Regions from separate parts of the Mesorhizobium sp. M0408 genome, predicted to be linked through region 1. Evidence: predicted binding sites of a transcription regulator. Region 1 holds the regulator's gene; each other region holds the start of a gene.

Region 1 (7,249 bases):
CCGGTGGTCGTGCGCACCACTGAAGACATGCTCAACCTGGTGCCGAACGCGTTGCGTGAAGCCGGTGCCGCGATCGGCGCGCCACGCTGGGTGGTGATCCGTTCGGTCGCCTACCGCGCCGCATTGTCCGGCATCGTCACCGGCATATTGCTGGCGATAGCACGCATTTCCGGCGAGACGGCGCCGCTGCTCTTCACCGCGCTCAACAACCAGTTCTGGAGCAGCAATATCAACGCGCCGATGGCCAGCCTGCCGGTGACCATCTTCCAGTTCGCTCTCAGCCCTTACGAGGAATGGCAGCAACTGGCGTGGACCGGCGCACTCATAATCACCCTGACGGTTCTGGGCTTGAGCATCCTCGCCCGCAGCCTTACCGGACGCAGAGAGGACAGATGACACAGATGTTGTCCCCAGACATGACGATGGCCGAAACGGTCGTCGAGAAGACGAAGATCGAGGTCAAGAATCTCAACTTCTACTACGGCCAGAGCAAGGCGCTGAAGGACATCAGCCTGTCACTGCCTGAGCGCAGTGTCACGGCCTTCATCGGCCCTTCGGGGTGCGGGAAATCGACGCTGCTGCGTGTGTTCAACCGCATCTATGAGCTCTACCCAAAACAGACGGCCGAGGGCCAGGTGCTGCTCGACGGCAAGAACATTCTCGACCGGTCGCAGGATCTCAACCTCCTCAGGACCAAGATCGGCATGGTGTTCCAGAAGCCGACGCCGTTCCCGATGTCGATCTACGAGAACATCGCCTTCGGCGTCAGGCTCTACGAGAACCTCGGCAAGTCCGAGATGGACGGCCGCGTCGAACAGGCGTTGAAGCGCGCCGCGCTGTGGAGCGAGGTCAAGGACAAGCTCAACGCCAGCGGCTTGAGCCTGTCCGGCGGCCAGCAGCAGCGGCTCTGTATCGCCCGCACCGTGGCCGTGAAGCCGGAAGTCATTCTGCTCGACGAACCGGCTTCGGCCCTCGACCCGCTGTCGACTGCCAAGATCGAGGAACTGATCGACGAATTGCAAGCCGACTATACGATCGTCATCGTCACCCACAACATGCAGCAGGCGGCGCGCGTGTCGCGCCAGACCGCCTTCATGTATCTGGGTGAACTGGTCGAGTTCGACCGGACCGAGAAGATCTTCACGTCGCCCCGCGAGAAGCGCACGCAGGACTACATCACTGGCCGCTTCGGCTGAGCCGTTCCGATCATGCATATGAGGACAGGACCATGGGCGAACACACAGTCGCTTCTTTCGACGAGGATCTCGAGCAGATCAGCAAGCTGATCCGCGACATGGCCGACCTCGCCGGTTCGATGGTCGGCGGGGCGACCAAGGCCCTGTTGAATTCCGACAACGTGCTGGCGCAACGCGTCGTTTCCGACGACGCCATCATGGATGCGCGTCAACGCGAACTGGACGACCGCGCCATCACCCTGATCGCCAAACGCCAGCCGATGGCCCACGATCTTCGCCATGTGGTCGGAGCGATCCGCATGGCGGGCGACCTCGAACGCATCGGCGACCTTGCCAAGAATATCGCCAAGCGCGTGAGTGCGGTCGGCCTCAGCGCCACGCCGCGGGACCTGTCGCATTCCATCGACGCGATGGCGCAGCTGGTTCTCATCCAGGTGCAGGGTGTCATCGAGGAATATGCTGCAGGCGATGCGGCCGCGTTGGCCAAGCTGCGTGCCGCCGACGAGCGCATCGACGTCAAATACACGTCCGTGTTCCGCGAGCTGTTGACCTACATGATGGAAGATCCGCGCAACATCACCGCTTGCACGCACCTGCTGTTCTGCGCCAAGAATCTGGAGCGGATCGGCGACCATGTCACCAACATCGCCGAAAATGCGTATTATGTGCTGACCGGCGAGCAATTGCCGGTCAATCGTCCGAAGCAGGACGAAACGACAATGTCCGCACCGGTGACATGATGGGGGTGCCCAGCCGATGATCGCACCACGCATAATGGTGGTGGAGGACGAGGAGCCATTGGGTGTGCTGCTCCGCTACAATCTCGAATCCGAAGGCTACCAGGTCGAGGTGGTGACACGCGGCGACGAAGCCGAGATCCGTTTGCAGGAGAATGTGCCCGACCTTTTGGTGCTCGACTGGATGATACCAGCGGTTTCCGGCATCGAGCTCTGTCGTCGGTTGCGGGTGCGCCCCGAAACCGAGCGGCTGCCGATCATCATGCTGACCGCGCGCGGCGAGGAGAGCGACCGGGTGCGCGGGCTTTCGACCGGCGCCGACGACTATCTGGTCAAACCGTTTTCGACACCGGAATTCATGGCCAGGGTCAAGGCGCTGCTGCGGCGCGCCAAGCCGGAAGTGCTGTCCAGCGTGCTGAAGGTCGGCGACATCGTGCTCGATCGCGAATCGCACAGGGTCTATCGCAAGAAGAGCGAAATCAGGCTCGGGCCGACCGAATTCCGGCTGCTCGAGTTCATGATGCGGCATCCGGGCCGTGTCTTCTCGCGCAGCCAGTTACTCGATAATGTCTGGGGCGAGACAATCTACATCGACGAACGCACCGTCGACGTGCATGTCGGGCGGCTGCGCAAAGCCGTCAACAACGGCCGGATGCCGGATGTCATCCGCACCATCCGCGGTGCCGGCTATGCGATCAGGGAAGATTGACCCGCCTGGTCAGGCTACGTTCTTTCTGACGCTGGGCCTCATTTGCGCGCCCGGCGCGAAAATCTCCTGGTCGACGAAGCTTAGCGCCCGCATCGCGCAGCCTTCGCGGATCAGCGGCAATTCGTTCGGCTCTGTATCGAAGGAGATCGAGTCCGAATGCTGGCCGCCGGCGGTCTGGGCGATTGCCTTCCGCAAGGCCGGCTCGATCAGATCGAAGGCGGCGGCACTGGCGCCGACCATCGCGACCGGTGCCGGATCGATCAGCGCGAACAGCGAGCCGAGACCGAAACCCAGCGCTTCGCCGGCCTTGCGGTAGGCCTCGCGTTCCGGCCCATCTTTCTCGCGCGCCCGGGCCGCCAGTGCTCGCATGTCGGCGTCGCTGACGTCGGCGATCGGTTCGCTTTCTTCGCTCATCTGCCTGGCGTTGCGCCAGATGGCGTAGTTGCCGGCATAGGCCTCGATGCAGCCGCGCCGCCCGCAACGGCAGAGCGCGCCGCCCGGACGATGGATCATGTGGCCAAATTCGCCACCCGAGGAATGCGTCCCGGTGAACAGTTCGCCCTTCAGCACCAGCCCCATGCCGATGCCATGCGAAAGCAGGATGGCGATGAAGTCGTCGCGATAGCGATCCGGATTGCGCCAGCGCAAAGCCACCGCCATCATGTTGCAGTCGTTCTCCACCGTTGCCGGGATGCCGAATTCGTCCTCCAGCATGTCGGCAAAGGCGATGTCGGTCTGCGGCGTGATCGGCGACCACAGCATGGCGCGTGCAGGGGAGTCGGTAATGCCCTGAATCGCCAGGGCGATGCGGGCGACACTGCGGACGTCAAGGTCTGGATCCTGCAGCCGGCGCCGGACGATGGCCATGCATTCACGGATCAGCTCGTCGCGCGGCATGGTCAGCGTGTCCAGCCGGCGCTGTTCCTCGGCGACCACCTGTCCCGTATAGTCGATAATGGCGGCCGACAGGAAATTCAGCGACAACACCACGGTCAGCACCGCCGCCGCTTCCGGGTTGAGGGCGAGGCCGACCTGCGGACGACCGCGTTTCAACGAAACGGGCTCACTTGCCTTGCTCTCGGCGAGGATGCCTTCCCGTATCAGGTCGGAAGAGATCGCCGATATGGTCGAATGACTGAGGCCGGTAGTAGCTGCGATCTCAGTACGCGATGGCTGGCCGGCCCGGCGCACCGCCGAGATCACCATCGCCCGGTTGCGCCGGCGCAAATCGTCATGGCGGATTCCGACCGACATTGTTTTGCTTTCCTCCCGGTTGCCGCGGCCGCTCATGAACCGGAAGCCGTCGGTAATGTCCGACAAATAGTGTCGGACGCAGGCAAATAGTGTCAGATGCAGGTGGCGCTGTCATCGTTTATTCCGACGCTCGAAAAAACTCGCAGAGTCATCAAAATCCATCAGAATCGATGTTGACAGCAGCCGGAGATCGGGCCAGTATTTTTTCGAGGCTCGAAAAAATTAGAGCTTCTAAGCTGGTCTTTGAGCCAATTGGTCACGCCGTACGCGGCGCAGGGAGGATATGATGAAGAAATTCACGACCGCCATTCTGGCGGGTGTCGCCATGACGCTGGCGCTGGCGTCGGTGGCGCAGGCTAAAGACAAGGTCATCGGCGTTTCCTGGTCGAACTTCCAGGAAGAGCGCTGGAAGACCGACGAGGCCGCAATGAAGGCGGCCATTGATGCCGCAGGCGACAAGTATATTTCCGCCGACGCACAGTCCAACCCCGGCAAGCAGCTCACCGACGTCGAGAGCCTGATCTCGCAGGGCGCCAGCGCACTGATCATCCTGGCGCAGGACGCCTCGGCCATCGGGCCGGCCGTGCAGAAGGCACTGGACGAAGGCATCCCGGTCGTCGGCTATGACCGGCTGATCGAGAACAAGGACGTGTTCTATCTGACCTTCGACAACAAGGAAGTCGGCCGCATGCAGGCCCGCGAAGTCTTCAAGGTGAAGCCGGAAGGCAACTACGTCTTCATCAAGGGTTCGGGTTCCGATCCGAATGCCGATTTCCTGTTTGCCGGTTCGATGGAGGTGCTGAAGGAGGCCATTGACGGCGGCAAGATCAAGAATGTCGGCGAGGCCTATACGGACGGCTGGCTGCCGGCCAACGCTCAGAAGAACATGGAACAGTTCCTGACCGCCAACGACAACAAGGTCGATGCCGTGGTCGCCGCTAATGACGGCACTGCCGGCGGCGTCGTCGCCGCGCTGACGGCGCAAGGGCTGGCCGGATCGGTTCCGGTTTCGGGCCAGGACGGCGACCACGCCGCGCTGAACCGCATCGCGCTCGGCACACAGACCGTGTCGGTGTGGAAGGATGCGCGCGAGCTCGGCAAGAATGCCGCCGAGATCGCCTCGCAACTGGCCGACGGCAAGCAGATGACCGACATTGCCGGCGTGAAGGATTTCACCACGCCCGGCGGCAATACCGTCAAGTCGCTGTTCCTGACCCCGGTCGCCATCACCAAGGACAACCTCAACGTCGTCATCGACGCCGGCTGGATCAAGAAAGAAGAGGTCTGCGCCGGGGTGACGGCTGGCACTGTTGCAGTCTGCAACTGAGCCGACGTTTCCGAAAAGTCCGAACGCCGCGGCCGCTCGCCGCGGCGTTTTTCCAACAAGAGTTGTTTTTCCGCTTCCGGCGGATAACTTCTAGGCTGCTTCCGGCATCCGCGGCAGACGGCAACCCGGCGGGAGAAACATCATGACCGACACGACGTCCAACACGCCGGTCGACAGCACGACAGACCGGGCACGGGAATCCGAACTCGGCATTGTTGCCCGATTTCTCAAGGCAACCGAACTCGACACGCGCATGCTCGGCATGGTCGGCGCGCTGCTGGTCATCTGGGTCGGCCTGCATGTCATTTCTAGCGTACGGCTCGGCGTCAATCCGTTCGACTTCGACAGCCGGACCTTCCTGACGCCACGCAATCTCTGGAACCTGTCGGTGCAGACTTCGGCCGTGGCCATAATGGCCGCCGGAATGGTGCTGGTTATCGTCATGCGCAATATCGACCTGTCGGTCGGCTCCGCCGAAGGCCTGATCGGCGTGGTCATGGGTTTTGCGCAGGTGCATTTCCTGGTGCGAATGGTCGGTCTGCAATTAGGCAACCCCTGGATCTGGATCCTGGCGCTGGCCATCGGCCTCGCGCTTGGCCTTCTGATCGGAGCGTTCCAGGGATACATCATCGCTTATCTCGAGGTGCCGGCCTTCATCGTGACGCTGGGCGGCCTTCTGGTCTGGCGGGGTGCCGCATGGTGGGTCGCCAGTGGGCAGACGATTGCGCCGCTGGATGCCACTTTCCAGCTGATGGGCGGCGGACCGACGGGTTCGATCGGTGCGCGATGGAGCTGGATCGTCGGAATTGTCGCGTGCCTGGCGGTTGTGTTCATGCTGCTCAACGGGCGGGTGCAGCGCAAGCGGTTCCGCTTCCCGTTACGCCCGATCTGGGCCGAGACGTTCCTCGGGGCCGTCACTTGCCTTGTCATCATGGGCGCCATATGGCTTGCCAATTCCTATCCTTGGCCGGTCGGCATCGTGAACAGATATGCGGCGGCCAACAATATAACCGTTCCCGAAGGCGGGCTGTTCATCGCCCATGGCATCGCCATACCCGTGCTGATGGCTGTAGCCGTAGGGCTGATCATGACCTTCATCGCCAAGCGTACCCGTTTCGGCCGCTATGTCTTCGCCATCGGCGGCAATCCGGAAGCAGCCAACCTTGCCGGTATCAACACGCGCTGGGTGACCATGAAGGTGTTCATGATCATGGGCGTGCTGGCGACGATCGCCGCAGCGATCTCGTCAGCCAGGCAGAACTCGTCGACCAATGCGCTGGGCACGCTGGACGAGCTCCTGGTCATCGCGGCGGCGGTGATCGGCGGCACGTCGCTCGCCGGCGGCTCCGGCACAGTGCTCGGCGCCATGCTCGGCGCGCTTTTGATGCAGTCGCTGCAGTCCGGTATGGTGCTGCTCGGCATCGATTCGCCGCTGCAGAGCATCGTTGTCGGAGCCGTGCTGGTGGTCGCGGTGTGGCTCGATACCGTCTATCGCAAACGGGTCTGAGCATGATCCCGCAAGGTGGAAACCGGTTTTCGTACAACTTGATGCTCAAGCAGGATCTATAGGGAGGAAGGACGAGCATGGCAGACAAAACCGCTCCCACGCCGCTGATCGACATGCGCAACATCTCCATCGCTTTCGGCGGCATTCGCGCCGTCGACGATGCCTCTGTCGACCTTTTCCCGGGCGAGGTGATGGCTTTGCTCGGTCACAACGGTGCCGGCAAATCGACGTTGATAAAAATCCTGTCCGGCGCCTACAAGCGCGATGCGGGCCAGATTTTCGTCAACGGCGAGGAAGCTTCGATCTCCAATCCCCGCGACGCCAAGAAGTACGGCATCGAGACGATCTACCAGACGCTGGCGCTGGCCGACAATGTCGATGCGGCCGCCAACCTGTTTCTCGGCCGCGAGCTGATGACCGGCTGGGGTACGCTCGACGACGTCGCCATGGAGGCCGAGGCGCGCAAGGTGATGGGCAGGCTCAATCCGCGTTTCCAACGCTTCAAGGAGCCGGTGGTAA
Region 2 (7,249 bases), on a different contig from region 1:
TCGATCTCGGCTGGTCGATCAGGACATTGGTCTTCGCCAAGGCCGGACGTGGCAATACGGCGGTTGAAAAGATCGCGGCGCGCACGGTCGCCGCCGGCGGCACCGTCCTTGAAGTTTCGGAAAAAGTGCTGGTCGCCATCACCCGCCGCGACAATCCGCAAATGGTCGTCGGCGTGTTCTCGCAGAAATTCCTGCCGTTGAAGGACATCCGCGCCCGTGACGGCGACGTCTGGGTGGCGCTCGACCGCGTCCGCGACCCCGGCAATCTCGGCACCGTCATCCGCACGGTCGACGCTGTCGGGGCCAGGGGCGTCATCTTGGTCGGCGAGACCACCGATCCCTTTTCGGTCGAAACGGTGCGCGCCACCATGGGCTCGATTTTCGCCGTGCCGGTCGCCAAGGCGTCGCCCGAAGCTTTTCTCGCCTGGCGAACGAGCTTTCCCGGCCTCGTCGCCGGCACCCATCTGATGGGTGCGGTCGACTACCGCTCGGTCGATTTTTCAAAAGGCCCCGTGCTTTTGATGATGGGTAACGAGCAGCAAGGCCTGCCTGACGAGCTTGCCGCAAGCTGCGACAAACTGCTGCGGATACCGCAGGCCGGCCGCGCCGATTCGCTCAACCTTGCGGTGGCCACCGGCGTCATGCTGTTCGAGATCCGGCGCGGCGCGCTGAAGCTCGGCCCGGAGGATGCCCGATCGTGACGTCCCAAACCGTGAAACTGCAAACTATGAAGTCCTGGAGCCCCTACGCTTTTCTGGTTGTCGCCGCGATAGCGCTCGACCAGTGGCTGAAATATCTGGTCGAGACCGGCCTTGCCTTTCAGGAAAAGCTCGATCTCCTGCCTTTCCTGGCGCTGTACCGCACCTACAACACCGGCATCGCGTTTTCGCTGTTTTCGTCCTTCGGCGACACCGGCCTGGTGGTCGTCGCGGTTGTGGTGGTCGCTTTCGTGCTCTACCTTGCGGCCCGCACGCCGCCGGGCCACCTGCTTGCCCGCATCGGCTTCGCGCTGATCGTCGGCGGCGCGCTCGGCAATCTGATCGACCGCGCTATCTACGGTCATGTCATCGACTATATTCTGTTTCACACGCCGGTCTGGTCCTTCGCGATCTTCAACCTCGCCGATGCCTTCATTTCGGTCGGTGCCGTGCTGGTCGTCTTCGACGAACTCATTGGCTGGCGGCGCGGAGCGTCGAGCGATTGACCTCACTCGCCTGGCGCCGCACATTCTGATCTGCAAGCCCGAGGAGAAAAAATGCCCGAAACCTTCAAAGCCATCCTCGTTTCGCGTGACGCCGAGAAAAACCAGTCAGTCGCGGTGACCGAGCTTACCGAGGCAGACCTGATGGAGGGCGACGTCACTGTCGCGGTCGAGGCGACGACGGTGAACTACAAGGACGGTCTTGCAATTACCGGCAAGGCGCCGGTGATCCGCCGCTGGCCGCTGGTGCCGGGCATCGATTTCGCCGGCACCGTCATCTCGTCTTCCAATCCTGGCTGGCGCAAGGGTGACAAGGTCATATTGAACGGCTGGGGCGTCGGCGAGACGCATTTCGGCGCCTATGCCGGACGCGCCCGCGTCAAGGGCGACTGGCTGGTGCCGCTGCCGGACGGCATGAGCCCGCATGATGCGATGGCGGTCGGCACCGCCGGCTACACCGCCATGCTTTGCGTCATCGCGCTGGAGCGCCACGGCATCGTGCCCGATCGCGGCCCGGTGGTGGTGACCGGCGCTGCCGGTGGCGTCGGCTCGGTCGCGGTCTCGATCCTGTCCAGCCTCGGCTATCACGTCATCGCCTCGACCGGCCGCGCTGCCGAAAGCCCCTATCTGATCGACCTCGGCGCCGCGGAAGTGATTTCACGCGACGAGCTCACCCAGCCGGCAAAACCGCTCGCCAAGGAACGCTGGGCCGGCGGCGTCGATGCGGTCGGCAGTCACACGCTGGCCAACGTTCTGTCGATGACCTCCTATGGCGGCGCCGTCGCCGCTTGCGGCCTCGCCGGCGGCATGGACCTGCCGGCAAGCGTCGCCCCCTTCATCCTGCGCGGCGTCTCGCTGCTCGGCATCGATTCGGTGATGGCGCCGAAGGCGGTCCGCCTCGAGGCCTGGCGCCGCATCGGCGCCGATCTTGACCACGCAAAGCTTGCCAGCCTGTCGACGAGCATCGGCTTCGACGGCATCATCGGCGCCGCGCATGACATCGTCGAGGGTAAGATCCGCGGCCGCGTGGTGGTGGATATGTGAGCCCCCAAGGGATAAAAAAGAGCGCGACAGCTAAAATTCGAGCGATCAACCACAACCTTCGATAAGCTCTGTCTGGCAGGAGTTCCGTATGATTGCGGAACCCGGCATCAGAGAGGCGGAACCAGCCGAACGGGCCGACGGGACGGCCCCCGCGGCGCCAGGACGGCAGCTTGTCGCCGCGCCACCGCTGGCGCCGGAACTGCCGGCCTCCAACCGCGAAGGCCTGCCCTTCCTGACGCTCGTCGCCATCGTCGTGCTGGCAGGCTTTTCGCATCTGACCGGGGCGCCGATCTTCATCACCATCGGCCTTTTGGCGACAGCCATCGCCGGGCTCGCCATGCATCTGCGCAACAGGCGCACCGAGCGCCGCGCGGTGGCCGTGCTCGATGCCACGACCGCCCGCAGCCGCGCCGAAATCGAGACGCTGGCCGACCGCATGTGGGAGATGCAGGAGAGCGAGGAGCGCTTTCGCGGGCTGATCGATGCACTCGGCGATCTCGTCGTCCATCGTGACCGCGACGGCCACATTGTCTACGCCAACAAGGTTTTCGCCGACCTTGTCGAAACCGACCAGCGCGACCTTGCCGGCAAGACCCTGGCCGAACTAGGCATCGATGTCGGCATCGTCCCCGACGCCGCGTTTTCCGACCATGAATGCCTGAGTTCCACCGACGTCGCCATTCGCACGCCGGACGGCCCACGCTGGTTCTCTTGGATCGAGCTGTCGGTGCGCGACAAGGACAGCGGCGCCGTTTCGCATCGCGCCATCGCCCGCGACATCACCGCTCGCAAGCGCGCCGAATCCTCGCTGATCACCGCCCGCGAGCGGGCCGAATATGCGAGCCAGGCCAAATCGCGCTTCCTCGCCACCGTCAGCCACGAGATCCGCACGCCGATGAACGGCATCATGGGCATGGCCCGGCTTCTCGCCGACACCAGCCTTTCGCCCGAGCAGCGGACCTATGTCGGCGCCATCTCGACCTCGGCCAGCGCGCTGCTGGCGCTGATCGAGGACCTGCTCGACTACTCCAAGATCGAGGCCGGCCGCTTCGATCCCGAACCGCAGCCGATGTCGGTGCGCGAGATCGCCGACAATGTCGTCGAGCTTTTGGCGGCGCGGGCTTTTGCCAAGGATATCGGCCTCGGCTGTCATGTCGAACCCGACGTGCCGCAGCTGATCACCGCCGACCCCGGCAGGGTCAGGCAGGTGCTGCTCAATCTCATCGGCAACGCCGTCAAGTTCACCGACAGCGGCGGCGTCCTGGCAAGCATCGCCCGCGTCCGCACCGAAACCACCGACCGCATCCGCTTCACCATCACCGACACCGGCCCCGGTCTGCGCGAGGAGGACATGGAGCGCATATTCGAGGACTTCGAACAGGCTGACGGCACCTCGACCCGTGCGCATGGCGGTGCCGGCCTCGGTCTCGCCATTTCCAAGCGCCTGGTGACCGCCATGGGCGGCACTATCTCTGTGTCGAGCCGGCTTGGCCAGGGGTCCGAATTCGTCTTCGAGATTCCCGCTATTTCCGCCGTCGAGGCGCCGCAGATCCGCCAGAACCCGCTGTCGGGCCAGCATGCGGTGATCGTGTCGAAGAACCTGGTCGAGGCCGAAGCCATCGCCCGCGCCATTCGCGCCAATGGCGGCACGGTCGATCTGGCCACCGCCGCCGCCCAGGCCACCCCTTTCGCCGAGAACTGCGACGTGCTGCTGATCGATGCTGCCATGGAGCAAAGCGACGGCAGGCTGCTCAGGCGCCTGCGCCAGAGCGGATTTGCCGATTGCGAGGCAGTGACGCTGATCGCACCGACCGACCGCGGCATGCTTGGCGAGTTCCGTGCCAATGGTTACGCCACCTTCCTTGCGAGGCCGGTGCGCGGCGAGACATTGCTGCGCGTGCTTTTGACCAGCCACGCGCCGGTCGTCGCCGAGCCGCAACTGCAAAGGCGCGGCGCGCAGGCGGGGCACGCCATTGGCGCCCGCCAGCAGGGCCTGTCGGTGCTGATCGCCGAGGACAACGACATCAACGCCATGCTGGCCCGCGCCACGCTGCTGAAGGCCGGGCATCGCGTGAAAGTGGTCGGCAACGGCAAGGCCGCCGTCGAGGCGGTCATCAGCACCGGCCACAAGCACCGTTACGACGTGGTGCTGATGGACTTGCATATGCCTGTCATGGACGGCCTGGACGCCATCGCCGCCATCCGCCGCCATGAGGAGGAGACCGCGGTGCCGCCGGTGCCGATCATGGTGCTGTCGGCCGACAGCCAGGAAAAGACCCGCCACGCCGTGCTCGCTCACGGTACCAGCGGCTTCGTCACCAAGCCGCTCGACCCCGATGCCCTGGTTCATGCGGTCGAAGGGCAAGCGGCCGCCTGAGGCACAACATAGACGGTTGATAGATTACCCAGCCGACGAAGTATTGCCCGCAGAGCCGTATCACGGTACTGTCACAATCCTGTTGCACCTACACCGTATCCCCGTGCCAAGAGGGATGGCTCGAAGGAGAATCACTCGTGCATACAGTCATGCCGGAATGTGATGCTCGGCCGAACGCCAGCGGGCCTTTGCTCGTCGGCCGGAACGCCGATGCCGTCATAAAAGGCGCATCGCTCGGCCGCATCGGCAATCTCGAAGTGCGGCTCGCCCGCAACGAGGCCGAGATCGCTGCCGCGCAGGAAGTGCGCTACCGGGTGTTCTACGACGAGCTTGGTGCCAGGAAGGACCTGTTCCAGATGCAGGACCGCCGCGATGCCGATCGCTTCGATCCCCTCTGCGATCATCTGCTGGTCTTCGATACTTCGCTTTCCGGCCCCGAGCATCGCCGCATCGTCGGCACCTACCGCCTGCTGCGGCAGGAGATTGCCGCGGCCGCCGGAGGCTTCTATTCCGAAGGTGAATTCGAACTGACCAAGCTGATCGCGCGGCATCCCGGCCAGCGCTTCCTCGAGCTCGGCCGCTCCTGCGTTCTGCCGGAATACCGCTCGAAGCGCACCATCGAGGCGCTGTGGCAAGGCATCTGGGCCTACATCAACCATTACGGCATCGGCGTGATGACCGGCTGCGCGTCGTTCCACGGCACCGTGCCGGCGGCACATGCAGAGGCGCTGACCTATCTTGCCCACCACTGCCGGACGAATTCATCCTGGGACGTGCGTGCCGTCGCCGGGCGCTATTGTTCCATGGATCTGATGCCGATCGAGGCGGTCAATACCAAGGCGGCGATCGCCGCGATGCCGCCACTGGTCAAGGGCTATCTGCGCGTCGGCGCGCGCATTGGCGACGGTTGCGTCATCGACCGTGAATTCTCGACGGTCGACGTGTTCGTGGTGATGCCGGTCAAGGAGATCGGCGCCCGCTACGTCAATTATTATGGCGGAGAAGCGCAGCGGTTTGCGGCCTGAGTAGTGAATAGTGAGTGAATAGTGAATAGTGAATAGTGAATAGAACCTAGCACTGACTGCTGGAGCAGCAATTGACTACTCACTACTCACTACTCACTACTCACTACTCACTACTCACTACTCACTACTCACCATTCACTACTCACCATTCACTACTAACCATTCACTATTCACCATTCACCATTCACGCATCCTTCTCAGCCTGCTCGTTGACCGGCCCCGGCTCCACTGGCGCTTCGCTTGCGACATGCTTGGGGCCGCCCTTGGCGACGCCGACCATGGCCGGCCGCAGAACACGCTCGCCGATCGAATAGCCGGGCTGCACGACCTGCACGACCGTGTTGGCCGGTACGTCGGGATTGGGCACCTCGAACATCGCCTGGTGGAAATTCGGATCGAATTTCTCGCCCTCGGGCTCGAGCTTCTTCACGCCGTGGCGTTCCAGCGCCGACAGCATGGCGCGCTCGGTGATCTCGACGCCGTCGATCAGCGCCTTGAAGCCGGCATCGCCCGAAGCCTTGGCCTCCTCCGGGATGGCATCCAGCGCACGGCGCAGATTGTCTGACACCGAAAGCATGTCGCGGGCAAAATTGGCAACCGCATAGGCGCGCGCATCGTGGACGTCGCGGGCGGTGCGGCGACGCAAGTTCTCCATGTCGGCCGCGACGCGCAGCGCGCGATCCTTCAGCTCTTCGTTTTCCTTCAGAAGCCGGACAAGCGCTTCATAGTCGCCGTCGACGCCGCCTTCCCTTGGCTCCGCGCCAGCCTCGGTCTTCTCGGCTTCATCGGGCGCGCGTTCGTCTTTTGCCTGGTCGCTCATCGCCGTTTCCCGTCATTTTCGAATGGTGTGGATTTGCGCCCGATATCGAGGTTTAGCGGCCAAAAATCAAGGGGCAAGCGATACTGCAGCCGCTGTCGCTGCTTGATGGCGGACGGCGCAGACCTCTCGATTTTAATTCAAACTTTACCGTACCCGACGGCTTTGCTTGCCAGCATACTACAATGCGGGAACCATTCCTCCCTTGGAAGAGTTTCGAAGCCGACACAGGATTTTGGATGATGCCCCGCAGGAATGGCGAAAAACGCGACGGGCTCGCCGCCGATATCCGGCGCCAGCTCGGCACCGAGGCGACCAAGCGCTTTCTGCGCACCTTGCCGGCCTTCCGCACGGAGTCCGATATTCCCGACCGTCTGAAGGAATTGCTCGACCGCCTGGACGGCGTCGAAGCCAAGGTGGTCGCAGGCGGGCGCCGTCGGTAGACACCATTGCAGGCCGTGCGCCCGGCGACTGCGGCCACCAATTCCTCGCCATCGCGCGACATTTACCCGCAGTAACTTTGCGTGATCGCCGCCTTGCGGCAGCGCGCCACTCCGCCTATGTTTCATGATGAACATGATTTCCCCCGAAGCTGTGGCAAACAGCAAGCGCGCCTGGTTGAAAATCCTGTCGCGCTATAAAAAGCCCGACAGGCGTCGCAGCGCCGTCGAACTCGCCATCACCCTCATTCCTTTCGCCACGCTGTGGGCATTGTCCTCGGCCGCTTATGCCTATGGCCATTGGTGGGGTCTGGTCCTCATCCTTCCGGCAGCCGGCTTTCTGGT
Region 3 (7,249 bases), on a different contig from region 1:
GGCCGCTGCGATTCGACCAGACGATCAGCGGCGTCTGGTGGTGCAGCAGCATCTGGTCGGCCGCCTCCTTGCGCGGCGCAACATTGTCCTTCAGGAAGCCGGTCTCGACGTAGACCGGCCCAAGCGGCGGCAGATGGTCGCCGAAGAACGCGATGACGGTCGGCCGCTCGCGTTTCTTCGCCCATTCGATCAGCCGCTCGAGGCCGCGGTCCGCGTCGGAAGAGCCTTCGGCATAGCTCAACAGCGATTCACGCGCCCATTGGCTGATCGGCGCCTGCACCTTGTGGGTCGGATTGTTATAGCGATACGGCTCATACGGCCCGTGGTTCTGCAGGCTGACGGCGAAAAAGAAGACCGGCTCGGCGCTGGTATCGGCTTCGTGGATAATCTCGTCGGTCATCGCAGCGTCCGACGCGAGCGGTCCGCGCTTCTGCATGGGCGGCAACGTCTCCTCGGACTTGAAGTCGTTGAAGCCGAAATCGGCATAGACGGCCCCCCGGTTCCAGAACCAGTTAGTGCCGGGATGGATAGCGCGCGCCCGGTAGCCTTGACTTTTCAGGAAGGTCGCCAGCGAGGGAGTCGGTGTCCGCACATATTGCTGGTAGGGAATGCTGCCCGCCGGCAGGAAGGCGTTGGAAAAGCCGGTCAGGGCCTCGAACTCGATGTTGGCCGTCATGCCGCCGAACTCGGGCGAGAACATGTAACCCGTGCGCAGTGCCCGCACATTGGGGATAGGGTCGGGCGTGATGGTGACGCCGGGTAGCTTGGTCGGATCCCAGAAGGATTCGCTCATGACGACGATGATGTCGGGCTTCTCGGCGGGTACCGAAGCCGTCACCTGCGGTTTGCCGATCGCTTCGATCGCCTTGCCGGAATAGCCGGGCGGCGCCGAGACATGCGCCATCGGGACGTTCAGCGCGAAGGCGAGCGCAAAACCGTTCGAGGCATAGTTTTCCTTCTGGTCCCACATGATCGGGATGATCTGCAGCCGGTCGCGTGTCCACGAGAAAGTGGCATAGTCCATGATGGAGACGAAGAAGGCGATCAGCGGCACCGTCAGCGTCAGCCGGGCAAGGCGGCCCTTGTGGCTGAGTGCCGGAACGCGGCGGCGCCATAGCCGCCAGCCATAGACGAGCAGCGACAGCCCGCCGACGATGCCGATCGCCAGGGCAATGGCGGTTCCCGGGCGATCGCGTACCAGAAGCGGCATCAATGCCACGATCTGCCGGGAATAGAGGAAATCGGTCGGATAGAGCGGATCGCCGAGATACAGCGACTTCTGGTGGCCGACGAACGCCAGCGACAATGTCAGCGGCGCGACGATCATCAGGCTCTGGTGACTGCGGCCGAGCACGGCGTCGAGGCCGATGAGGATCAGCGCAAAAATGATGATCGTGGTCCAGCCGGGTTTGAAAGGCTGCAGAAAGAAATCAATGGTGCCGGCAAAGTTGCCGCGCACGATCAGTTCGATGGCAAACACAAGGATGGCCGCAGCCAGCAAGCTGATAAGGCCATAGCGGATGACAGGCCATTTGCGCGCCGGCAGATAGCCGGTCGACGGATCGCCTTCAAGAAACTGGGGCGCCGCCTCGGCTGCGCTCTGCTTGGTCTTTGCCACTTCAATAGTTCCCCGGCCCGCAACAAAAGCGTCACTCGATTGTCATCGAACTGTCACGCAAAGCTTAGCGCCTGCGGCGGAAATAAGAAGAGCCAGCAAACAAATCGTGAGCGGTTTTCATCATGAGTGATCGCCAAAAAGCCTGCCGAAACAGGCACTCGGCCGATATTACGCGATCAAGGTTGGACTTGACTTGGCCGCACGCCTTGCGTCACAGGCAACGTGAACCAGCAGCTGGGAGCCGCCGATGGCCATCGCATTCACCTTTCCGGGGCAGGGCAGCCAGGCTGTCGGCATGGGCAAGGACCTCGCCGATACCTTTGTGGAATCGCGGCGGATCTTCGAGGAAGTCGACGACGCGCTCGGCGAAAACTTATCGAAGCTGATCTGGGAAGGCCCGGAAGAGACGCTGACGCTGACCGCCAACGCCCAGCCGGCGCTGATGGCGGTGTCGCTTGCCGCAATCCGGGCGCTGGAGGCGCGCGGCTTCTCCCTGAACGGCAAGGTCACCTATGTCGCCGGCCACTCGCTCGGCGAATATTCGGCACTTGCGGCCGCAGGTTTCGTTTCGGTCGCCGACGCCGCCCGGCTGTTGCGCATCCGCGGCAACGCCATGCAGGCGGCTGTGCCGGCCGGCGAGGGCGCCATGGCGGCGATCATCGGGCTGGAACAGGCCGACGTCGAAGCCGCTTGCGCAGAGGCCGCCCAGGGCGCCGCCAAAGATCCCGCACAAGCCTTGGTTTGCCAGATCGCCAATGACAATGGCGGCGGCCAGCTGGTGATCTCCGGCGCCAGGCCAGTGGTCGAACTGGCGGCGAGGCTATGCACGGAGAAGGGCGCCAAGCGGGCGCTGATGCTGCAGGTCTCGGCGCCCTTCCATTCGACATTGATGAAGCCTGCGGCCGAGATCATGCGGGAGGCGCTGGCCGCCGTGACGAAGAGTGCGCCGGTCGTGCCGCTGGTCTCCAATGTTACGGTGACCCCGACGAGCGATCCCGACGAGATCGCCCGCCGACTCGTCGAACAGGTGATCGGGCGCGTGCGCTGGCGCGAAACGGTGGAGTGGTTCGGCAGCAACGGCGTTGCGACGCTTTACGAAGTGGGCGCCGGCAAGGTGCTGTCGGGGCTGGCCCGCCGCATCAACCGCGATATTGCCACCACTGCCATCGGATCCGCGGCGGATGTCGAGGCGGCGCTGGCGGCGCTTGCATAATCAACTGGCGATTTGACCCCGCTCCATGCGAAGGGTGTTCGCTCAGATCAGGAGGCAAGAATGTTCGAATTGACCGGCCGCAAGGCGCTCGTCACCGGCGCATCGGGAGGTATCGGCGAGGCGATCGCCCGCGTGCTGCACGGCCAGGGCGCCATCGTCGGCCTGCATGGCACACGTATCGAGAAACTGGAGGCGCTGGCCGCCGAACTGGGCGACCGGGTCAAGCTTTTCCCGGCCAATCTTTCCAACCGCGACGACGTCAAGGCGCTCGGCCAGAAGGCGGAGGCCGACCTCGAAGGCGTCGACATCCTCGTCAACAATGCCGGCATTACCAAGGACGGGTTGTTCGTGCGCATGGCTGACGCCGACTGGGATAGCGTGATCGAGGTCAACTTGACCGCCGTGTTCCGGCTGACCCGCGAGCTTACCCATCCGATGATGCGCCGCCGCCATGGCCGTATCATCAACATCACTTCGGTGGTCGGCGTCACCGGCAATCCCGGCCAGACCAATTACTGCGCCTCCAAAGCCGGTATGATCGGCTTTTCCAAATCGCTGGCGCAGGAGATCGCTACCCGCAATATCACCGTCAACTGCGTCGCCCCAGGCTTCATCGAATCGGCGATGACCGCCAAGCTCAACGACAAGCAGAAAGAGGCGATCATGGCGGCGATCCCGACCCGGCGCATGGGCACGGGCGCCGAAGTCGCCTCTGCCGTCGCCTACCTAGCTTCTAACGAGGCAGCCTACGTCACCGGCCAGACCATTCATGTGAATGGCGGCATGGCAATGATCTAACACTTGGGAAAACGCTTCATTCCGTCTTGGATGCACGGGATTTTTCGTGTAATGCCGCCCGCAACCCGGCGGTTCGGGCAAAAACCGGTCCTGTTCCGCTGCGTTTCCGGCAGGACCATCTTTCAGCTTGATTAGCGGCATTCTGCCCGCTAACGAAGACAGACAACCAAAAGACGAGGATGCCCAAATGAGTGACACCGCAGAGCGCGTCAAGAAGATTGTCATCGAGCACCTTGGCGTCGATGCCGACAAGGTGACGGAGCAGGCGAGCTTCATCGATGATCTGGGCGCGGACAGCCTCGACACGGTCGAACTTGTCATGGCGTTCGAAGAAGAGTTCGGTGTCGAAATCCCGGACGACGCCGCCGAGACCATCCTGACTGTTGGCGATGCGGTGAAATACATCGACAAGGCCTCCGCCTGACGCTATTTGCAGTCATCACCGGGGAGGACCTGCGATGAGGCGTGTCGTCGTCACGGGCCTTGGGCTGCTTTCGCCGTTCGGCATGGGCTTCGAGCACAGCTGGAAGGAGCTTCTGACCGGCCGCAGCGCAGCCAAGCGCATCACCGAATTCGAGGTGGAAGACCTTGCTTGCAAGGTAGCCCACGTCATTCCGCGCGGTGACGGCTCCAATGGCACTTTCAATCCTGAAGCCGTTCTCGAGCCGAAGGAACTGCGCAAGATCGGCGACTTCATCCTGTACGGGATCGCGGCCGCCGACGAGGCACTCAAGGATTCCGGCTGGCAGCCGAAGACGCATGAGGAACAGTGCGCCACCGGCGTGCTGATCGGTTCGGGCATCGGCGGCATCGAAGGCATCGCCGAGAATGCGATGATCCTCAAGGAACGCGGTCCGCGCCGCATCAGCCCATTCTTCATCCCTGGCCAGATCATCAACCTCGTCTCCGGTCAGGTCTCGATCCGGCATGGGCTGAAAGGCCCCAACCATGCCGTCGTCACCGCTTGCTCGACCGGTGCGCACGCCATCGGCGATGCCGCCCGGCTGATCATCTGGGGCGATGCCGACGTTATGGTCGCAGGCGGCGCCGAAGCGCCGGTGACGAGACTGTCGATCGCCGGGTTCGCCGCTTGCCGCGCGCTCTCCACCGAGCGCAACGACGCGCCACAAACGGCCTCACGCCCCTATGATCGCGATCGCGACGGCTTCGTCATGGGCGAGGGCGCCGGCGTTGTCGTGCTCGAGGAGCTCGAACACGCCAAGGCCCGCGGCGCCAAGATCTATGCCGAGGTCACCGGCTACGGTCTGACCGGTGACGCCTATCACATCACCGCGCCTGCCGAAGACGGCGACGGCGCTTTCCGTTGCATGACCGCGGCGCTGAACCGGGCGAAGCTGACGCCGGCCGATGTCGACTACATCAACGCGCACGGCACCTCGACCATGGCCGATACGATCGAACTCGGCGCCGTCGAGCGGCTGGTCGGCAACGCCGCCTCGAAGATATCGATGTCGTCGACCAAATCGTCGATTGGCCACCTGCTGGGCGCGGCTGGCGCTGCCGAGGCGATCTTTTCGATCCTCGCCATTCGCGACAACATCGCGCCGCCGACCATCAATCTTGACAATCCGGAGCGCGAAACGGCGATCGACCTGGTGCCGCACAAGCCGCGGGCCCGGCAGATCGACGTGGCGCTGTCCAACTCCTTCGGCTTCGGTGGCACCAACGCCTCGCTCGTCTTCCAGCGCTACAATGGCTGACCGCTCTGCCGGTTTCCGTCTGCCGTCAATTTTGCCATATTCGCCCCTACTCTGCCCGAGGGGATTCGTCGCAAGATCAAATGGTAGGGCGCTATGAACACAAATCCGGCCGATAACGGGGAATTCGGGCAACGGGCAGCAACGCCCGGCCCGATCGTGCCGAAGACGGCCAGCGAGGCGTTGCGGCCCGAGGCCGGCACGCCGCCGCCGAAGCGCTCGCGTGCCTCGCGCAGCCAGTTCGTCGTGTTCATGAACTTCGTCATCTCTTCGGTGATGCTGATGGTGCTGGCGGCAGGCGTTGCGCTGTATTTCGGCAAGCAGGAGTTCAACGAGCCCGGCCCGTCGGCCAATGGCGACACTTTCCTGGTCAAGCCGAATAGCGGCGTCCAGGAGATCGCCGACCAGCTTGAGCGGCGAGGGCTGATCAGCGACGCCCGCATTTTCCGCCTTGGCGTGCGCGCCTTCGGCAATGATTCCGCCCTGAAGGCCGGCGAATACGAGATCAAGCCGCAGGCGTCGATGCACGATATCATGGAACTGCTGAAGAGCGGCAAGTCGGTGATGTATTCGCTGACTATCCCCGAGGGGCTGACGGTCGCGCAGGCGCTGCAACGGATTGCCGAGCAGGACGCGCTGACCGGCGATATGCCGTCGACCACTCCACCTGAGGGCAGCCTCGCCACCGACACGCTGCGTTTCACCCGCGGAGCAACACGCCAGCAGATGGTCGACAAGCTTCTGGCCGACCAGAAGAAGCTGGTCGACGAGGTCTGGCAGCGCCGAGCGCCGGATTTGCCGATCGCCAACGTTGAGGATTTTGTCACCCTAGCCTCTATCGTCGAGAAGGAGACCGGCAAGGGCGATGAACGCTCGCGCGTAGCCGCCGTCTTCCTCAACCGGCTGGCCAAGGGTATGCGGCTGCAGTCGGACCCGACCATCATCTACGGCCTGTTCGGCGGCAAGGGCAAACCCATCGACCGCCCGATCTATCAGTCGGACATCCAGAAGCCGACGCCCTACAACACCTATCTGATCAACGGCTTACCGCCGACGCCGATCGCCAATCCCGGCCGTGCGGCGCTGGAGGCAGTCGCTAATCCGTCGAAGACCAGCGATCTCTACTTCGTCGCCGACGGCACCGGCGGGCACGTCTTTGCCTCGACGCTCGATGAGCATAACGAGAATGTCGCTCGCTACCGGGCACTGCTGAAAAAGCAGGCGCAGGACGCCGCCAAGGCCGGGGCAACCAATACCGGAGCCGACACGCCGGCGGGAGCCATCGTTGACGATGCGGGCGCCACCGCCGCCCAGTAGGGCCGGACGCCATCAGGTTGGCCCTGTGCATGTCCGGGTGGATGTGCAAGGGCTGCTATGGCATTGAAATTCACATGATCCTGTCCGGAGAAAATCGCTCCGGCTTGAGGGGCATTCGGCAAAGGGACGCACGGCTACATGAACTTGCAGAGCATGACCGGTTTTGCGCGCAGTGTCGCCGAACACGACGGCACTTCGATTGCCTGGGAAGCCAAGTCCGTCAACGGCAAAAGCGTCGAGGTCAGGCTGCGGCTGCCGCAAGGTTTCGACCGGCTGGAGCCGGCCGTCCGGCAGACGGTGCAAAAGCGTTTTGCGCGCGGCAATTTCCAGATGACGCTGACCATTGGCCGCGCCGCCGGCGCTCAAGCGCAACCCGTGGTCAACGAGGCTTTCCTGAAGGATCTGGCGGGCTTGGCCAAGCGGCTGCAGGAGCAGTTCGGAGTAGCCCCTGCGGCGGCCGACGGCCTGCTTGCGCTGCGCGGCGTCCTCGACATTCCCGAAACCATCGAAACCGAAGAGGCGCGCAGTGCGCTCGATACCGCAATACTGTCGGCGCTGGAAGCAGCACTGAACGGGCTGCAGCAG
Region 4 (7,249 bases), on a different contig from region 1:
GTGTAGGACATGAAATTGGGCAGCACTTGCGGCAGGCCGGCAAAGCGCACGCGCTCGAACCAGTTGGCGCCGACCGCGCGCAGGCCTTCTTCGGCACGCATGTCGATGTTTTCGTTGATCTCGTAGAAGAGCTTGCCGAGGGCGCCGATGGAATGCAGGCCGATGGCGATGATGGCTGCGACCGGGCCGGTCGAGAGGATGGCTGCGAACAGGCCGGCAATGACGATCTCGGGGAAGGCGCGAAGCAGTTCCATGAAGCGCTTGACGACGAGCCTGAGCATCGGACTGGGCGTCAAGTTGCGCGCGGCGATGAAGGAAAAGGGCACCGCAAAGACAAAGCCGATGAAAGTGGAAACCAGCGCCACGTTAAGCGTGGTGAGCATCAGCTCGAAATATTCGGGTAGATAAAAGCCGCCCCAGAGATAGACGCGGCCAAGCGGGAAGTTGAACTCTTGGCTGCCCTTGTCGTGCGGCGATGCGATGTCGAACAGCGCCCGCCAGACGTCGTTCCAGTCCTTGGGAACAAGCCAACCAAGGAAATCCAGTATGTGCGGCAGCCGATCGAAGAAATGTCCGGCATTGGCCTCGTCGGCGAACCACATGGCTGTGCACATGGCGACAAGCAGTGAGCCGATGCCGAGCGCCGTATAGAACCGGCGCAAGGACGTCTGCCGTCGCCAGGCGTCTGCTGCCTGCCGGACCGCGTCTGAACGAATTGTAGCGGCGAAGGTCATACGGGGTCACGAGCGGACACGCAAAAAGGGCGGCGCTGGAGGACGCCGCCCTTTCCGCAATTGTCGTCAGCCGCCGATCGCGGCTTTGCGGGCTTCGACGATGACGCTGTAGAAGTCCGGCTTCACCGGAACGTAGCCGGTGAAATCGCCGCCTTCGATAGCCTCGAAGCAAGGCTTGTCCTTGGCCGGCAGGCTGGTGAAGAAGTTGGCGAGCTTGGCGCTCATACCGCCGCCGAGCGCGGTGCGCACGACCAGCGGGCCGTTCGGGATCAAGCCGGAGCGCCAGACTTCGACGAAATCGTTGGGGTCCACGGCGCCCTTGGCGACTTCCTTGTGGAAGGTGCCGGAGGTGTAGCCGTTCTTGAAGTCGCCGATGCCCGAGGAATCGTCAACCGCAACATCGACCTTGCCGTCGCGAACCGCGAGAAGGTTGTTCTCGTGGCCGCCATTGAACTGGGTCGAGGCGAAGAAGGTTTCGTTCGAAGCGCCGGTGTCCTTCGGGATCTGGGTCAGTGGGATCAGGTAGCCGGAGGTCGAATCCGGGTCGGCATAGCCGAGCTTCTTGCCCTTGGCCGACTTGATGTCGGTGATGCCGGACGACTTCAGCGCAAGGCCGATCGAATAATAGCCGGTCGCGCCGTCGGTCTGCTGGGTGGTGAGGATAGGGGTCACGGCGTTCGGATCCTTGAGGTAGACGCTGGCATAGCCCGACGCGCCAAGCTCTGCGAAATCGAGCGTGCCGCCGAGCAGGCCCTGGATAACGCCGTCATAGTCGGCGGCCGGGAACAGCGAGACCTTCTCGAAGCCGAATTCGGACTTCAGGTGATCGGCGAGGCACTGAAAGTTGCGCAGCCGGTCCGCTTCGTTTTCACCGCCAAGGATGCCGATGCGGAATTCCTTTATATCCTGGGCGTGAGCGGCGCTTGCCGCGATGGCGAGCAATGAAACGGCGCCAAAAACCATCTTCCTGAACATTATCTCTCTCCTGTTGGTCCCGGCCTCGCGCCGGCAGCGTTCGAATTTTTTGACAGGTGCCTTTGACGCGGGCGGGCGATCAGGCCGTTCTCAATATCCCGGGAATGCGGGCTCGAGCGGTCCGGCGGATGCAGCGATTTTCTGTTTGATGGCGACACTGGTGGAGGTGATGGCCTCGGAGATTTCGCCGCCATTGCTGTCGGCGCCGTAGACCATGCGCACGGCCTCGCGGTTGAGGGCTTCGGGCGGGCCGTCGAAGACGACCTTGCCGGCGGCCATGCCGATGATGCGGTTGCAGTACGTGCGGGCCGTATCCAGCGTATGCAGATTTGTGATGACGGTGATGCCCTCGCGCAAATTGATGTCCTGCAGCGAATCCATCACCACCTTGGCGTTGAGCGGATCGAGCGAGGCAATCGGCTCATCCGCCAGCAACACCTTCGGCTGCTGCATCATGGCGCGCGCAATCGCAACGCGCTGCTGCTGGCCGCCGGAAAGCGTGCCGGCCGGCTGCAGGGCGGTGCGGGCGATGTCGAGGCGCTCGAGGGCTGCAACCGCCTCGGCGCATTCACCGCGGGAGAACATGCCAAATAGGTTGGACAGCGTCGAGCGGTGGTTGAGCCGGCCGAGCAGCACATTGGTCAGCACATCGAGGCGCGGCACGAGATTGAACTGCTGGAAGATCATGGCGCAGTCGCGCTGCCATCGCCGGAGCGGCGAGCCGCGCAACCCGGAGACCTCGACGCCGTCGAACAGGATGGATCCCTGGCTGGGATCGATGAGGCGGTTGATCATGCGCAGAAGCGTCGATTTGCCGGCGCCTGAACGGCCGATGATGCCGACCATCTGGCCCTGCGGAATCGCGATGTGAACATTGCTGACGGCGGTGTTCTTGCCGAACCGGCGGGTGACGCCGCGGATTTCGAGCGTAGCTGACATGGTGCAGGCTCCAGTCCAATCGCAATTGAAGGTCTGTTTACCCTGGCTAGCGCAGCCGCATGAACCTGCGGTGTCGGAACGATGTCAGTTTTGTTACTGCCCACAGCCTGGAGCGGGGCGGGATCAACTCGGCGCGAGAAGCTCGAATGGTGAATGGTGATAAGAACGGCTTCCCTGAGCCTCGAAACCTGTCCGCTGCCCCCATTCACATTCACCATTCACCATTTCACGACCCTCAGCCGCCATATTTCTCCAGAAACGCCTCCGCCGACAATTCCCGAAAATCGTCGAGCGCGGCGCGCAGCCTTGCATGGTCCCAGTCCCACCAGGCGAGCGCCTGGTAGCGCTCCGCCGTGCGGCGGTCGAAGCGTTCGCGGATCGGCTTGGCCGGTACGCCGGCGACGATGGTGTAGGGCGCGACGTCCTTCGACACCACCGCGCCGGCACCGACCGCCGCGCCATCGCCGACGGTGACGCCCGGCAGGATGGTCGAGCCGTGGCCGAGCCAGGTGTCGTGGCCGATGGTGACGCGTTTGGCGCGGCGCTTGGCGAAGAATTCGCTCTCGTGCTCGGCGTCGTCCCAATAATCCGAGGCGCGATAGGTGAAATGGTGCAGCGTCGGCCGCCAGGTCGGATGGTTGGTAGCGTTGATGCGCACGCTTGCGGCGATGTTGGCGAATTTGCCGATCGTTGCGCACCAGACGCCGCAGTCCTGCATCATATAGGAATAGTCGCCGAGCGTGCTTTCGGAAACCCGGCAGCGCTCGGCGATCTCGGTCCAGCGGCCAAGCCTCGAGTTCTCGACTTCCGCCGTCTCGTGGATCAGCGGCGCCTCCGACAGTTTCCTGGTCATGCGGCGATTTTCCCGGCGGCGAAGGCGGTCACGTCGATGACGCGGTCGGCGACCGCCTCACGCACGTCGTGATCGTGGAAGATGCCGAGCAAAGCGACGCCCGCTGCCTTCTTGGCGGCGATCAGGGAAATCACCACATCGCGGTTCCTGGCGTCGAGCGAAGCGGTCGGCTCGTCGAGCAGCAGGATCGGGTGCTCGGTGATGAAGCCGCGCGCGATGTTGACGCGCTGCTGTTCACCGCCGGAGAACGTCGCCGGCGGCAGCGCCCAGAGCTTCTCCGGCAGGTTGAGCTGCGCCAGCAAGGCGCGTGCCTTGCCGTGCGCGACCTCGCGCTCCTCGCCGCGCTCGACCAGCGGTTCGGCCACGACGTCGAGCGCAGAGACACGCGGCACGGTGCGCAGGAACTGGCTGACATAGCCGATGGTAAGCCGGCGCACGGCAAGCACGGTGCGCGGGCTGGCCGAGGCGAGATCGATGAGCCCGCCCTCGTGCTGGACGATGATCTGGCCTTCATCGGCGGCATAATTTCCGTAGAGCATTTTCAGGATCGAGCTCTTGCCGGCGCCGGACGGGCCGCCGAGCACGGCGCATTCGCCGGCCCTGATTGCGAACGAGACACCGGCGACCACCGGCAGTTTGATGCCGTCGCGCAGATGCATGGTGAAGCTCTTCGCGACATCGGAGACAACGAGCGGGGTTGCCATCAGAGGGTTCTCCAATCGTCATTCGTCTGCGGGCCAACACCCCCCTCTGGCCTGCCCTCTTTGCCAAAACTTGCCATCTCCCCCTCAAGGGGGGAGATTGGCAGTCGCATTCGGTTTCGCCATTCTCCTGTGTCGCAGAACGGGCGGGCCATAAAAGCTGCTGATCTCCCCCCTTGAGGGGGAGATGGCCGGCAGGCCAGAGGGGGGTACGCCGGAGCAATCATCGTCACACCTGCAGAATCGAGGAGACAAGCAACTGGGTATAAGGCGCGCGCGGATCGTCGAGGACGCGGTCGGTGAGGCCGCTTTCGACGACGCGGCCGTCCTTCATCACCATCATGCGCTGCGACAACAGCCGCGCCACGGCGAGATCGTGGGTGACGACGATGGCGGCCAGGCCGAGATCGGTGACCAGGCCGCGCAACAGATCGAGCAGGCGCGCCTGCACCGAGACGTCGAGGCCGCCGGTTGGCTCGTCCATGAACACCAGCCGCGGCCCGGTGACGAGGTTGCGGGCGATCTGCAGGCGCTGGCGCATGCCTCCGGAAAAGGCGCGCGGCTCGTCGTCGATGCGGTCTTCGTCGATCTCGACACGAGACAACCAGTCGACCGCCGTTGCGCGGATCCTGCCATAGTGACGGTCGCCGACCGCCATCAGCCGCTCGCCGACATTGGCGCCGGCCGACACCGTCATGCGCAGCCCGTCGGCCGGGTTCTGATGGACAAAACCCCAATCGGTGCGCATCAGGAAGCGGCGCTCGGCCTCGCTCATGCGGTAGAGTTCGCGAAACTGGCCGTCGCGCATCCGGTAGCTGGCGGTGCCGGAGCTGGGCAGCAGTCGAGTTGACAGGCAGTTGAGCAAAGTCGTCTTGCCGGAACCGGATTCGCCGACCACCGCCAGCACTTCGCCCGGCCACAGGTCAAAAGTGACGTTCTCGCAGCCGACGCGCGAGCCGTAGAATTTGGACAGCGCCGAAACGCGCAGCAGCGGTTCGTCTGTCATTGCGCCGGCTCCGTTTTTCCTGGGGCAAGATGGGTCTCGGGCGCGAGATGGCCGCGGTGGCCTTCCGCGCGCCGCTTCTCGCAATGATCGGTGTCGGAGCAGACGAACATGTGGCCGCCATGGTCGTCGAGGATGACCTCGTCGAGATAGACGTTCTCGGCCGCGCACAGTGCGCAGGGCTGGTCGAAGGTCTGCACCTCGAACGGATGGTCCTCGAAATCGAGGCTGACCACATCGGTGAACGGCGGCAGCGCGTAGATGCGCTTTTCGCGGCCGGCGCCGAACAATTGCAAAGCCGGCGAACGGTGCATCTTGGGATTGTCGAATTTCGGCGTCGGCGAGGGATCCATCACATAGCGGCCCTCAACCTTGACCGGGTAGGCGTAAGTGGTGGCGATGCGGCCGTGCCTGGCGATGTCCTCGTAGAGCTTCACATGCATAAGGCCGTATTCCTCCAGCGCATGCATTTTGCGCGTCTCCGTTTCCCGCGGCTCGAGGAAGCGCAGCGGCTCGGGGATGGGCACCTGGTAGACCAGCACCTGACCGGCACTCAGCGGATATTCAGGGATGCGGTGGCGCGTCTGGATGATGGTCGCCTTCGCCGTCTCGGTGGTGACCGCGACATTGGCGACCTTCTTGAAGAAGGCGCGGATCGAGACGGCATTGGTGGTGTCGTCGGCGCCCTGGTCAATGACCTTGAGCACATCGTCCGGGCCAATGATCGAAGCGGTGACCTGGACGCCGCCGGTGCCCCAACCATAGGGCATCGGCATTTCGCGCGAGGCGAACGGCACCTGATAGCCAGGAATGGCGATGCCCTTGAGGATCGCCCGACGGATCATCCGCTTGGTCTGTTCGTCAAGATAGGCGAAGTTGTAGGTGGCGATGTCGGTCATGGCGATCGCTTCCGCTCTGTGCTACCGAATTGAGTTCCAAGACACGGAAAAGGGGCTGGGCTCCGATGACCCCGACCGGATGGATGCGCCTCGGAATCCTGTTGCTGGTGTTCGTCGGGGTGGTTGCCTTTGTGCTTCGAAGAATGGTTCTTCCTGAGCCGAGGGAAGGCGCGCAAGGCGAGACCATTGGCGGCAGTAGCGGTTACGGCGGATACGGAGGCCATTCCCCAGACGGGGGAGGTCACGGTGGTGGAGCTAACTGAAGTCATTCCGCTGCCTGCCTCTTCTCTTCGCCCTTGCCGGCATTTTCGCGGGCGTCGTGCTCGGTGCGCATGCGGCGCACGAGGTCGAGCTCGGCCTGGAAGTCGACATAATGCGGCAGCTTCAGATGCTCGACGAAGCCGGTCGCCTGGACATTGTCGGAATGCGAGATGACGAACTCCTCGTCCTGCGCGGCGGCGATGACATCCTCACCCAACTCCGAGGCGCGCAGCGCGCGGTCGCACAGCGCCATGGCCATCGCCTTGCGCTCGCTCTGGCCGAAGACGAGGCCGTAGCCGCGGGTGAATTGCGGCGGCGCCTTGGCCGAGCCCTTGAACTGGTTGACCATCTGGCATTCGGTGACGCGGATGCTGCCGAGCGGCACGGCAAAGGGCAGTTCCGGCACGTCCAGTTCCAGTTCGACCTCGCCGATGCGAACCTCGCCGACGAAGGGATGGTTGCGCGCGTAGCCGCGCTGGGTGGAATAGCCGAGCGCCAGCAGAAACCCCTCGTCGCCGCGCGACAGCGCCTGCAGGCGGATGTCGCGCGCCATCGGGAATTCGAGCGGCTCGCGGGTGATGTCGCCGGGGACATGATCCCCAGGCATGTCGCCGTCGGGCTCGATCAGGCCTTCGCGGGCGAGGATGGCCGAGACGCGCGGCATGGCTTCCGCCTCGCCTGCACGCTGCTCCGGCTCGGCGACATCGCCGCCGGCGGCAAGTTCGGGATCGAGCAGCCGGTGGGTGTAGTCGAAAGTCGGGCCGAGCAACTGGCCGCCGGGCAGGTCCTTGTAGGTGGCCGACACCCGCCGCTCGACCAGCATCGTGCCGGTGTCGATCGCCCTGGTGTAGCCGAAACGCGGCAGCGTCGTGCGATAGGCGCGA

What was found. Region 1 encodes PhoB, which activates phosphate uptake and scavenging genes when phosphate is short. Its sites were predicted from a motif close to TGTCATNNANCTGTCAT; they were not measured.
Region 2: olsB (l-ornithine N(alpha)-acyltransferase) is a predicted target of PhoB. The motif match lies at 4,692-4,708, and genes of this name have one in related genera.
Region 3: NKI67_RS25085 (LTA synthase family protein) is a predicted target of PhoB. The motif match lies at 1,659-1,675, and genes of this name have one in related genera.
Region 4: phnC (phosphonate ABC transporter ATP-binding protein) is a predicted target of PhoB. The motif match lies at 2,730-2,746, and genes of this name have one in related genera.

The regions. Positions count from the first base shown of each region.
Region 1 is NZ_JAMYRO010000003.1:12,602-19,850, reverse strand. It holds gene pstA (phosphate ABC transporter permease PstA) at 1-396, shown strand, start outside; gene pstB (phosphate ABC transporter ATP-binding protein PstB) at 393-1,196, shown strand; gene phoU (phosphate signaling complex protein PhoU) at 1,229-1,936, shown strand; gene phoB (phosphate regulon transcriptional regulator PhoB) at 1,953-2,642, shown strand; gene NKI67_RS04030 (ROK family protein) at 2,652-3,896, opposite strand; gene xylF (D-xylose ABC transporter substrate-binding protein) at 4,183-5,223, shown strand; gene NKI67_RS04020 (sugar ABC transporter permease) at 5,366-6,730, shown strand; gene NKI67_RS04015 (ATP-binding cassette domain-containing protein) at 6,808-7,249, shown strand, end outside.
Region 2 is NZ_JAMYRO010000001.1:75,000-82,248, reverse strand. It holds gene NKI67_RS00395 (TrmH family RNA methyltransferase) at 1-701, shown strand, start outside; gene lspA (signal peptidase II) at 728-1,204, shown strand; gene acuI (acrylyl-CoA reductase (NADPH)) at 1,256-2,245, shown strand; gene NKI67_RS00380 (PAS domain-containing hybrid sensor histidine kinase/response regulator) at 2,334-4,622, shown strand; gene olsB (l-ornithine N(alpha)-acyltransferase) at 4,772-5,647, shown strand; gene grpE (nucleotide exchange factor GrpE) at 5,832-6,467, opposite strand; gene NKI67_RS00365 (hypothetical protein) at 6,704-6,907, shown strand; gene NKI67_RS00360 (fatty acid desaturase) at 7,035-7,249, shown strand, end outside.
Region 3 is NZ_JAMYRO010000025.1:13,913-21,161, reverse strand. It holds gene NKI67_RS25085 (LTA synthase family protein) at 1-1,618, opposite strand, end outside; gene fabD (ACP S-malonyltransferase) at 1,866-2,831, shown strand; gene fabG (3-oxoacyl-[acyl-carrier-protein] reductase) at 2,892-3,629, shown strand; gene NKI67_RS25070 (acyl carrier protein) at 3,817-4,053, shown strand; gene fabF (beta-ketoacyl-ACP synthase II) at 4,088-5,350, shown strand; gene mltG (endolytic transglycosylase MltG) at 5,444-6,664, shown strand; gene NKI67_RS25055 (YicC/YloC family endoribonuclease) at 6,803-7,249, shown strand, end outside.
Region 4 is NZ_JAMYRO010000001.1:14,719-21,967, forward strand. It holds gene phnE (phosphonate ABC transporter, permease protein PhnE) at 1-734, opposite strand, end outside; gene phnD (phosphonate ABC transporter substrate-binding protein) at 801-1,709, opposite strand; gene phnC (phosphonate ABC transporter ATP-binding protein) at 1,800-2,648, opposite strand; gene NKI67_RS00095 (DapH/DapD/GlmU-related protein) at 2,884-3,501, opposite strand; gene phnL (phosphonate C-P lyase system protein PhnL) at 3,498-4,205, opposite strand; gene phnK (phosphonate C-P lyase system protein PhnK) at 4,432-5,208, opposite strand; gene NKI67_RS00110 (alpha-D-ribose 1-methylphosphonate 5-phosphate C-P-lyase PhnJ) at 5,205-6,104, opposite strand; gene NKI67_RS00115 (carbon-phosphorus lyase complex subunit) at 6,370-7,249, opposite strand, start outside.